Regions from separate parts of the Pseudomonas sp. NPDC089554 genome, predicted to be linked through region 2. Evidence: riboswitches for the same ligand, from Rfam matches in the RefSeq annotation. Region 2 holds a riboswitch; the other holds the start of a gene.
The links. Region 2 has a riboswitch for manganese ahead of ACQKPE_RS03995 (TMEM165/GDT1 family protein). Riboswitches for the same ligand answer to the same signal wherever they lie in the genome.

Region 1 (5,793 bases), on a different contig from region 2:
GTTGAAAACCTGGACACCCACCGGCATTCCCTCCAAGGAGGCTCCATGAACATCGGCCAGGCTGCCCGGCGCAGTGGGCTCAGCGCCAAGATGATCCGCTACTACGAGTCCATCGGCCTGCTCAAACCCGCAACCCGCAGCGACAGCGGCTATCGCTTGTACAGCACGCAAGACCTGCACAGCCTGGCGTTCATCAAGCGCTCCCGCGACCTGGGGTTTTCCCTGGACGAGGTGGCCCGGCTGCTCACCTTGTGGCAGGACCGTGGCCGCGCCAGCGCCGATGTGAAGGCGCTGGCCATGCAGCATATCGATGAGCTGAACAAGCGCATCGAGGAACTGGTAAGCCTGCGCGACACCTTGGGCGACCTGGTCGCCCACTGCCAGGGCGACGACCGCCCGGATTGCCCGATCCTCAAGGACCTGGCCAACGGCGGCGAGTGCTGCCACTGAAACCTAAGCACCCGCTGAGCCATTGGCCTGGCACTTATCTAGGCGTGGAGTCGGACGGAGTCAGCTCAAGCACTCGGTCCCTCCCCCCTTCTGCCACCAGATAGCTGCCATTGCCCGTTGCGATCACGGCCTGCGGCGCCTTGAGAAACGAGAGAATCGTTTGCTGCTTGCCCTGGGGTGTGATCAGCAATAGACGCGCCCTGTGCGTGGAGTCTTCATTGATCCACAAACCCCGCTCATCACAACGCAGGAAGGTCGGCTGATTGAGCCCACCAATCAGCACGGGATCGCTACGATCCTGCGCCAGGACACGCACGACCCCTTGCGCCTTCTTGGTGTAGAGCATCCGGCCGTCGGGGCAGCGGGTAATCGACTCCGCCTCATCCAGGTTATCGCGCACCACCGTGACGGACTGGCTCTGCCAGTTGTAGCGCAACAGCCGGCCGATGTGCTTCCTGTCCTCGATGGCGTACAAATTCTCGCCGTCGTCCCATAGCCCCTGCACACCGGAACCCTCGAACAGTGGCGTGACGACACCGTCGTCCAGGAACATCACGGGTTTGTCGGCGACCTCCTGGCTGAACACCCAACCGCCCCGCGCAGCGATCAAACCATCGGGTTTGCTCAGGCCTCCCAGCACCTCGTGGCGCTCCCCCGGCCCGTCTATGCGCACGATACTGCCTCGGCCTTCGCGCAACTCCTGGCTGACCAGGATCGCGCCGTCGCTCAGCATCGCCAGCGATGCGGCTTTAGGTACTTGCTCATGCAGTACGCGGTAGCTCCAACCATTGGCCGCTTGAACCGGGTAGAACGATTGCCAGGAAAAGAACCCTGCGGCGGCAAGCACGAGGCCGGCAATGGAGAAAGCAACCCGCTTCAGCACCCGACGCAGAGGCACAGCGCCCCTGCCGATGTCACTCAATGACTTGTCCATGGCTTAGGAAACCGCCGTCAGGTGCTCGTACAGGATGGTCGCGCCAATCAGCATCAACACCACCCCACCGAGTATCTCGGCACGTTTGCCGACGATCACCCCCAATACGCGGCCAAGCATGACGCCAATCGTTACCATGACCGTGGTGGCGATACCGATCGCAGCGGCGGCCACCAGTATGTTCACGTCGATGAACGCAAGGCCGATCCCGACTGCCAGGGCGTCGATACTGGTGGCCACAGCGGTAACGGCCAGGATGAAGAACGAATGCGAATCCGGTTTGGCCTCTTCCTCGCCCTCCTGCTTCACGCCGTTGTAGATCATGTGCAGGCCCAGCACCAGCAGCAAGGTAAAGGCGATCCAATGGTCCCAGCTTTCCACGAACTGGCTGGCGACCCGACCCATGCCCCATCCCACGATGGGCGTGATGGCTTCGATAACGCCGAAGATAAGGCCGGTGCGAAGCGCCTCGCTGAAACGGGGTTTATTCAACGATGAGCCTTTGCCAATTGCAGCAGCGAAGGCATCGGTAGACATGGCCAAGGCCAAGAAGATGAGAGAAATCGGACTCACGGTTATCTTCCGGTCGGGCTATGAGACAGCGACGCATCCACGCGCCCGACCTGAGGCATGGATAGGTCGCTGGTCTCGCCAACCAGAGGTGTTCGCGCCACGGCATGTTGCCGAGAATGTTGACGCGAACGCTCTAGATCAGAGATCTAAAGCAGGCTACTCCCCAACGTGGGTGCGAAGATAAACACCCTTATGTAAAAAAATCGTGATGGCGTTGGAAAAAACCTTCGGCCACCACTGAAACGTCGCACGCAACATTTCATCCGATAGACACACTGTTCATTCAATAAACCTTCCCGGCTGCCGATGGCTTGGTATACCAACCTGCCAAACGCACAAGAACAATCCGGGAGCGTGGATGAACATCAAGCAAAAACTGACTTGGGCCTTCGCCGTGATCGCCGGCCTGCCCATCATCCTCGTGGCCACGCTGGTGGTCCTCAACCTGCGCAGCGAAGCGCGCGAGGGCTTCCTGGACGGCAGCAGCCGGGAAATCCGCCAGGTGGGCAATGCGATGAACCTGTTCTTCCAGGGTATCTCGCAGAACGTCGACTACCTTGCCAGCCAACCTTTGGTGGCGGCCACCGGCGGTGACGTTAAGAAGCACCTCTCGGCCAATGCCGAGCAGATCCAGCCCGGCCCCCAGGACAAGGCACTCGGCGAGCTGTTCACGCGCCTGGCCCAGAGCCACCCGGACTACGCCTACGTGTCCTACGGCGTAAGTGACGGCGGCTATGCCTTCTGGCCCGGCGACCCGAAGATGGCCAACTACGACCCCCGCACCCGCCCCTGGTACCAGCTGGCCATGGCCAACCCTGGCAAAACCCTGCGCACCGCGCCCTACTACTGGGCCGGCGACGACGCGGTGCTGGTCAGCACCGTGCGCGCGGTGGCCAACCAGCTCGGCAACCCCGGCGGCGTGGTCAACATCGACGTTTCCCTCAAGGGCCTCACCGAAATCGTCAAGCAGATCAAGATCGGCGAAAGCGGCTACCTGATCCTGATGGAAAACAACGGCAACGTGATGGTCGACCCGCGTGATGCCAGCCACAACTTCAAGCAGCTGGAGAGCTTCGGCGGTGGCTACGCCGAGCTTGCCAAGGCCGGCAAGGGCCTGGCCGAAGTGGAACTCAACGGCGAGCGCTACATGGCCAACCTGTACCCGGACGAACGCCTGGGCTGGACCTTCATCGGCCTGATCCGCCAGGACGAAGTGATGCAGAACACCACCCGCCTGACCTGGCTGATCGGCACCATCGCCTTGGTGCTCGCAGCGATGTTCGCCGGGGTCGGCGCCGCCTTCGCCAAGCTGATCGTGCGCCCGATCAACAGCGTCACCAGCGGCCTGGAGGATATCGCCCAGGGCGAGGGCGACCTGACACGCAACCTGCAAGTGCGTGGCCGCGACGAAACCGCTCAACTGGCCAACTGGTTCAACCAGTTCCTCGGCGCCATTCGCAGCCTGATCCAGCACATCGGCGGTGCCGCCGGGCAGATCCTCAGCACCTCGGCCAGCTCCACCCGGGTTTCCGGCGACATGGCCGAAGCGGCCGGGCGCCAGCGCGAGGCAGTGGACATGGTCTCTACCGCCTTCCATGAAATGGTCGCCACCGCCAACGAAGTGGCCCGTTCCTGCAGCCAGGCCGCGCAGTCGGCCGACAGTGGCCAACAACAGGCCCGCGACGGCCAGCGGCAGATCGATGCGGCGGTGCAGAGCGTCGACCGCCTGAGCCAGGAGATCGAGCAGTCGGCCCTGTCGATCCAGCAACTGGAGCGCGACAGCACGGCCATCCAGTCGATTCTCGGCACCATCCGCTCGATCGCCGAGCAGACCAACCTTCTGGCGCTCAACGCCGCCATCGAAGCAGCCCGCGCGGGTGAGCAAGGCCGTGGTTTCGCCGTGGTGGCCGACGAGGTAAGGGCCTTGGCCAAGCGCACCGCCGACTCCACCGCAGAAATCGATGGCCTGCTGGGCAACCTGGCCAGCCGTACCTCGCAGGTGGCCGAGCAGATGCACGCCAGTATCGAAGTGTCGCAACAGTCGGTCAGCCGTATCGGCCTGGCGCGTGACAGCTTCGGGCAGATTCGCGAGTCGGTGGATGTGATTCGCGACATGAACACCCAGATCGCCACGGCCGCCGAGGAGCAGCACCAGGTGGCCGAGGACATCAACCGGCATATCAGCCAGATCCATGGCGATGCGCAGTTGGTGGCCGAGCTGGCCCAGGCGGCGCGGCAGGACTCCGAGAGCCTGGCGGGGTTGTCCAATGAGCTGGATGCGTTGGTGCGTAGGTTCCGTACCTGATCCAACGTCGCCCTGTGGGAGCGCCTACATCAACTCAGAATCTAAGCTCCCCCGGCGTCGAACCAAACAACTGCTTGAACGCCGCAATGTACGCCGAGGTGGAATCATAGCCACAGGCCAACGCCGCCTCGGTCACGCTCTGCCCCGCCTCCAGCACCACCAGCGACGACAGCAAGCGCATGCGCTGGCGCCAGTTGCGAAAACTCAAGCCCGTCTCGCGCTGGAACAGGCGCATCAAGGTCTTCTCCGAACACTCCAGCTGCAGCGCCCATTGCTGCAGGGTCTGCGGCTGGTCGGGCGCCGCGATCAACTGGTTGCACAGCCTGAGCAAGCCCGCATGGCGCGGTAGCGGCAAGGAGAACCCCACCTCCGGCAAGGCCCGCAACTGGTCGAGCAACACCGCCACCAACCGCGCCTCGGCGCTGTCGCCTTCCGGGTAGTGCACCGGCAGCAGGCAAAATTGCTTGATCAGCTCGCGGGCCAGCGGCGTCACCTCCAGCACCCGGCAATGGTCTGGCGCCCACTGGCAGGCATCACGCCGCACATAAAGGCTGCGCATTTCCGCCTGCATCGAAGACACCACTTCGTGCCCGGTACCTGCGGGAATCCACACGCCCCACTGCGGCGGGGCGAAGTAGTTGCCTTCACTGGTGAAGACGCCAAGCACGCCGCTGATCGCATAGGAGAACTGCACCCAGTCGTGGCGGTGGCGTGGGGTCCAGGAGCCCGCGCCGAGGCTTTCGGCGCGGGCATAGAGCGGCCTGGGCAGGTGGTCCAGGTCGGGGATGGCGCGGGGTGGGCTGATCGGCTCGTGGCTCGGCATGCGGCGTATGTTCTTGTGCGTGGCCTGGCAAGCCTACCAGCTTTGCAGGCGTACTCAGCGCTCGACGATCGCCGTCACGCCCTGCCCGCCTGCCGCGCAGATCGAAATCAGCCCACGCCCCTTGCCGGCCTTGGCCAGCAGCTTGGCCATGTTCGCCAGAATGCGACCGCCCGTGGCAGCAAACGGGTGACCTGCGGCCAGCGAACTGCCCTTGACGTTGAGCTTGCTGCGGTCAATCGAGCCCAATGCGCCGTCCAGGCCCAGGCGCGTGCGGCAGTAGTCGTCGTCTTCCCAGGCCTTGAGGGTGCATAGCACCTGAGCGGCGAAGGCTTCGTGGATTTCGTAGTAGTCGAAGTCCTGCAGGGTCAGGCCATTGCGCGCCAGCAGGCGCGGCACCGCGTACACCGGCGCCATCAGCAGGCCCTCCTGGCCTTTGACGAAGTCCACCGCTGCCGCTTCGCCATCCACCAGGTAGGCCAGCACCGATAGCCCGCGCTGCTCGGCCCAGGCGTCGCTGCCCAGCAGCACCAGCGAGGCGCCATCGGTGAGGGGGGTGGAGTTGCCAGCGGTCATGGTGCCCTGGGCGCTGCGGTCGAATACCGGCTTGAGCTTGGCCAACTGCTCCGGGGTCAAGTCGGGGCGCAGGTTGTTGTCGCGGGTGAGGCCCAGGTAGGGGGTAAGCAAGTCGTCGTGCCAGCCCTCGATGTA
Region 2 (5,793 bases):
GCGCCCAGCTCGTCGGCGCGGTCGCTTTGCAGACGGCGAGTAAGGTCGCCTTCGCCCTGGGCGATGTCATCGAGCATCGCCACCATCTGGCGCAGCGGACGGGCGATACCATGGGCCAGCAGCCAGATCACCAGCAGGCCCAGGGCAGCAATGGCCAGGCCTACCAGGGTCATGCCGGTGATGTCGGTGTTGCGCTGGTCGGCCAGCTCGCGCTGCAATTGCTTGGCGTCGGCCATGACCACGCTCAGCGGCATTTCCAGCAGCAGCGCCCAGCGGGCGTCGGTATTAGCGACCTTGAACGGCAGGAACAGCTCGATGCGGTCTTTGGCGCTGTCGACCTTGTAGGTCAGCTCCTCACCCTTGAGGCTGGCCAGGGTCGCGGCCTCGGAGGCGTCCAGCACGTCGCTGGCCTTCTCGCCGAATTTCGTGGCATCACGGGTGTAGGCCACCAGCCGACCATTGGTCGAAACCAGCGCCAGTTCGCCAGCACCGTTATAGAGCTGGCGGTCGGCGGCGTTGAGCAGGTCCTGGATGAAGTTGACCGACAGGTCGGCGCCAGCGATGCCCTGGAACTGGCCATTGACCAGGATCGGCTCGACGAACGAGGCGAGCATGACCATCTTGTCGCCCACTTTGTAAGGCGCCGGGTCGATCACGCAGGCCTTGAGCGTCTCCTTGGGGCACAGGTAGTACTCACTGGCCCGCACGCCGGTAGACAGCACGGTGTGGTCGTTGACGTCGATCAGGCGGTCGTAGCCCAGGCTGCCGTCGGCATTGCGGAACCACCAGGGCAGGAAGCGCTCGCTATTGCTGTCGGCCCGGTCCAGTGCGTTCGGCTCCCAGCCCAGGTAGGCGCCCAGCACGCTGGGGTTGATCTCCAGGGTGCGCTTGAGCAGGTTGGCCAGGTGCGTGCGGTCCACCTGCATCAGTGGGCTGCCGTCGCTGCCCTGCATGCCGATCAGGCCGCTGACGGTGGCCAGGCCGCGGCTGATCACCAAGGGCGCTTCCAGGCCGCGCTGGATCTCGCTGACCTGAGTGCGGGCCATTGACTCCAGGCGTTGCTGGATCATGCTTTCGAGCTGCTGCTGGGTGCGCTGCTGGACCAGCGCCTGGGTGCGCTCGCTGGAGAACACCGCATACAGCACCAAGGCTGCGACAATGCTGAGGACGATGGCGCCGGCCAGGGCCGCGACGGAAAACTGGATCGACTTGAACTTCATTGCAGGAGCCCCGCACTGTGGCGAACGGTTTTTCCTGTTATCGGCGAGGTAATACCAAAGCATGAGGCGGTGCGAAGAAATCTTCCCTGCGGCTATGGCGACTACGAACCGCAGGCCCTAGGATACGGCGCATGTAGAAAGGGAGTGTTTCCATGCGTAGATCATTTGTACTCGGCATGCTGGGCGCCGGCCTTCTGTTGGGCGGCTGCCAGGCGGTGAATACCACCAGCGGTGGGGCAGTGGGCGTTGAACGCAAGCAGTACATGTTCAGTGCGCTGTCGACCGCTGAGGTCAACCAGATGTACGCGCAGTCGTACCAGCAGACCCTCAGCGAAGCCTCGGGCAAAGGTGTGCTGGACAAGTCCAGCGCCACCGCCAAACGCGTGCAGCTCATTGCCGACCGGCTGATCGCCCAGGCGCCGCAATTCCGCCCGGACGCGGCGCAGTGGCAGTGGGAAGTCAACGTGATCAAGAGCGACGAGCTCAACGCCAACTGCGGCCCTGGCGGCAAGATCATCTTCTATACCGGGCTGATCGATAAGCTGCAGCTCACCGATGCCGAGATTGCGGCGGTGATGGGCCACGAGATCGCCCACGCCCTGCGTGAGCATGGCCGTGAAGCGATGTCCAAGGCCTATGGCATCGAGATGGCTCGCCAGGGCGCCGGTGCGTTGTTCGGCCTGGGTCAGGACAGCATGGCGCTGGCCGACACCGTGGTGAACTATTCCATGACCTTGCCCAATAGCCGTTCCAACGAGAACGAGGCGGACCTGATCGGCCTGGAGCTGTCGGCCCGCGCCGGCTACGACCCGAATGCCGCGATCACCCTGTGGAACAAGATGAGCAAGGCTTCCGAGGGTGCGCCGCCCGAGTTCATGAGCACTCACCCGGCCTCCAATACCCGTATCGCTTCGCTGCAGGCGGCTATTCCGAAAGTGATGCCGCTGTACCAGGCGGCGAAGAAGTAACGTTCGTTGCGTGGGGGCTGCAGGGCAGCCCTCACGTTCAGCCTATCCAGCCACTGGCCTGCATGGCCGTGTACACCGCCACGGCGGCCAGCACGAAGAACGCGGTGGCGGCCAGTCGGCGAATCAGCGTCAGCGGCAGTTTCTCTGCGGCGAAGTTACCGGCGAGCACCACGGGTACGTTGGCGATCAGCATGCCCACGGTGGTGCCAATGATGACCATGATCAGGTGAGGGTACTGGGCGGCCAGCATCACCGTGGCCACCTGGGTCTTGTCACCGATTTCCGCCAGGAAGAACGCGATCAGTGTCGTCAGGAACGGCCCGAAGCGCCGCGCATTGCTGGTTTCGTCGTCATCCATCTTGTCCGGTATCAGCGTCCATAGGGCGGTGGCGGCGAAGCTCGCGGCGAGGATCCAGTGCAGTGTGACCGCGCTGAAGAAACCGCTGACCCAGGCGCCCACTGCACCGGCTGCGGCGTGGTTGGCCAAGGTGGCCGCGACGATACCGGCAATGATTGGCCAGGGCTTGCGGAAACGGGCGGCGAGAATGAGCGCGAGCAGTTGCGTCTTGTCGCCGATTTCGGCGAGCGCAACGATGGCGGTGGGGACGAGTAGCGATTCCAGCATCAGGTTTCCTACGGGGGCGGGTCGACACGGCTATGACACGTACAGCCTTCCCGCCCCGGGTAAGGTGTGCGTGTCATAGGTCTTGTCAAACCCCGGGCCCATCTGTGTGGGCCGTAAGGTCGCACGCGCCATGGCCTGTGGGCCAAGTGTGTTGACGCGTACCGGGCGAGCAGGGCGCTCGCGGGAGACTACTCCCCTAGGACGGAGCGGATTCTGCCTAGCGAAATGGCTTTCGGCAAGCCCTAATTTTTTAACCCCGTGTTGCCTTGTAGATCCGGAAACCGTCGGCTTCGGCCAGGGTCTGGCAGTTGCCAAGCGCGCTCTCCAGCAGGGGTTGATAGCGTAGGAAGCTATTTGCAACAAGGCGTATTTCTCCGCCTTTTACCAGGTGTTTTCCCGATTTTTGCAGCAAGTTTTCCGACGCTTGATAGTCGGTATGTACGCCGGTATGGAACGGCGGATTGCTCAGGATCAGGGCCAGGCCCTCGGGGGCGGCATCGATACCGTCACCGCTGATGACGTCCCCTTCCAAGTCATTGGCCGCCAGCGTCAGTCGGCTGCTGGCAACGGCGAAGGCATCGACGTCGAGCAAGGTCACGCGGCTCTGTGGATAACGTCGCTTGACCGTCGCACCCAGCACGCCAGCGCCGCAGCCGAAGTCCAGCACATGGCCACTGGGCAAGCCATCGAGGTGTTTGAGCAGTAGTGCGCTGCCGCGGTCGAGTCGGCCATGGCTGAACACCCCCGGCAAGCTGACGACCTGCAGCGGGCCGTCCGCCAGTTCCAGCTCGAAGCGTTCGGCCAGGCTTTCCAGCGGCTTGGCCTGCGGCGCCTGGTCAATGCTTACCTGCCACAGCTGGCAGTGGCGGGCGCTGTCCAGCTTGCGTGGCTTGCCGAAGGCCTGCAATTGCTTGGCTGCACCCTCGATGCCGCCGCGCTTCTCGCCTACCAGGTACAGCGGGCGGCCCTCCAGGCGCGAGGCCAGGGCATTGAGCAGGTAGGCGGCCAGTTCGCGGGACTTGGGCAGGAACAGCACGGCGGCCTCGAAGTCGACCGCGGGCGCTTCGACGCCATAGTGGCTGCGGCCACTGAAACGCTCGCCAAGGCGGGCTTGGTCACCGGCGTGCCAGGTCCAGCCGTGGGCCTGTGGCAGACGGCCGAGCAGGTCGTCGGCTGGCAGCCCGGCGAGCAGCAGCGGGCCTTGGAACAGCTCGGCCTGGCGGAGCAACACTTCACTGCGCGGGTCCATGGGCGACCTCTCCTGAAAAAAGTGGCGCAGTGTACCAGAGCCGCCATCGCCTCAGCTGACCACGCGTACCGGCTGGCCAGCCAGGAATGCCTGGGCGTTCTCGGCCAGTTGGCCAACGATGCGCTGGCGCGACTCCACCGCGCCCCACGCGCTGTGCGGGGTGATGATCAGGCGCGGGATGTCGGGCGCCAGCAGCGGGTTGCCATTGACCGGCGGCTCGACGCTCAGCACGTCGGTGGCCGCCCCGCCCAGGTGGCCGCTGCGCAGGGCGTCGGCCAGGGCCTGTTCGTCGATCAGGCCGCCGCGTGCGGTGTTGACCACCAGCGCACTGGGCTTGAGCAAGGCCAGTTCGCGAGCACCGATCATGTGGCGGGTCTGGTCGTTGAGCGGGCAGTGCAGGGTCAGCGCATCGACCTGCGGCAGCAGTTCGTCCAGCGGCAGGCGATCGGCACGTGGCGGGCGGCCGGGAATCTGCCCGCTGAGCACGCGCATGCCGAAGGCTTCGGCCAGCCGCGCCACTGCGCCGCCCAGTTCGCCGTGACCGAGCAGGCCGAGGGTCTTGCCCTCGAGTTCGACGATCGGGAAGTCCAGCAGGCAGAACTGGCTGGCCTTGGCCCATTTCCCTTCCTTGACCGCTTGCTGGTAGTCGCACAACCGGGTAGCCAGCGCCAGCAGCAGCGCCAGGGTGTGCTGGGCCACCGAGGGCGTGCCATATCCCTGGCAGTTGCATACGGTGATGCCTTGGGCGCGGGCAGCGGCCAGGTCGACATTGTTGGTGCCGGTGGCCGACACCAGGATCAGTTTCAACTGCGGGTTGGCGGCCAGGGCCTTGGCGTCGAGCATCACTTTATTGCTGATGACCGCCGTGGCGCCGCGCAGGCGTTCGGCCACTTGCTCAGGTGCGGTGGTGGCGTAGGGCTGGAAACTGTCGAACTGCTGGACCAACGGCGACAGGTCAAGGTCGCCAAGGTCAAGGGAGTGATGGTCGAGGAAGACGGCGTGCTGCGGCATCAGGGGCTCCAGTCTCAATCGTGGGGTCTATCGCGGGGCATCAGATTGAAGTGCCGCAGCGCTTGCCGTCAACGGTGCCGCTCATACCTCGCCAGGCCAAATCATTCCTTCGGCTGATTTGACCGGCGCGTCACCGTTCTACAGTAAGTGCCTGAATTGTCCGGCAAGCTTTCCAGAATAAGGGATACCCATGTTGCAGACCCGCGTCATTCAGCCCGCAGAGGGCGCCTATACCTTCCCGCTGCTGATCAAGCGTCTGCTCATGTCCGGCAGCCGATACGAAAAGACCCGCGAAATCGTCTATCGCGACCAGTTGCGCCTGACCTACCCGCAGCTCAACGAGCGTATCGCCCGGCTGGCCAACGTGCTGACCGAGGCCGGGGTGAAGGCCGGTGACACCGTGGCGGTAATGGATTGGGACAGCCACCGCTACCTGGAATGCATGTTCGCCATCCCAATGATCGGCGCGGTGGTGCACACCATCAACGTGCGCCTGTCGCCGGACCAGATCCTCTACACCATGAACCACGCCGAGGACCGCTTCGTGCTGGTCAACAGCGACTTCGTCGGCCTTTACCAGGCCATCGCCGGCCAGTTGACCACGGTGGACAAGACCGTGCTGCTTACCGATGGCCCGGACAAGGCCGCCGAGCTGCCCGGCCTGGTCGGCGAGTACGAGCAACTGCTCGCCGCCGCCAGCCCGCATTACGATTTCCCCGA

Region 1: linked by a shared signal. The riboswitch ahead of mntP (manganese efflux pump MntP) and the one ahead of ACQKPE_RS03995 (TMEM165/GDT1 family protein) in region 2 are both predicted to bind manganese.

Annotation. Positions count from the first base shown of each region.
Region 1 covers NZ_JBNNVR010000133.1:238-6,030, forward strand. Annotated here, with positions in the region: partial or broken gene ACQKPE_RS24650 (hypothetical protein) at 1-49, shown strand, start outside; gene cueR (Cu(I)-responsive transcriptional regulator) at 46-450, shown strand; gene ACQKPE_RS24660 (hypothetical protein) at 485-1,384, opposite strand; gene mntP (manganese efflux pump MntP) at 1,388-1,957, opposite strand; yybP-ykoY riboswitch at 1,962-2,129, opposite strand; partial or broken gene ACQKPE_RS24670 (HAMP domain-containing protein) at 2,472-3,404, shown strand; gene ACQKPE_RS24675 (methyl-accepting chemotaxis protein) at 3,534-4,262, shown strand; gene ACQKPE_RS24680 (AraC family transcriptional regulator) at 4,297-5,085, opposite strand; gene ACQKPE_RS24685 (acetyl-CoA C-acetyltransferase) at 5,140-5,793, opposite strand, start outside.
Region 2 covers NZ_JBNNVR010000007.1:53,479-59,271, forward strand. Annotated here, with positions in the region: partial or broken gene ACQKPE_RS03985 (HAMP domain-containing protein) at 1-1,283, opposite strand, end outside; gene ACQKPE_RS03990 (M48 family metallopeptidase) at 1,373-2,188, shown strand; gene ACQKPE_RS03995 (TMEM165/GDT1 family protein) at 2,226-2,813, opposite strand; yybP-ykoY riboswitch at 2,901-3,022, opposite strand; gene ACQKPE_RS04000 (methyltransferase) at 3,064-4,062, opposite strand; gene ACQKPE_RS04005 (2-hydroxyacid dehydrogenase) at 4,114-5,073, opposite strand; gene ACQKPE_RS04010 (fatty acid--CoA ligase) at 5,264-5,793, shown strand, end outside.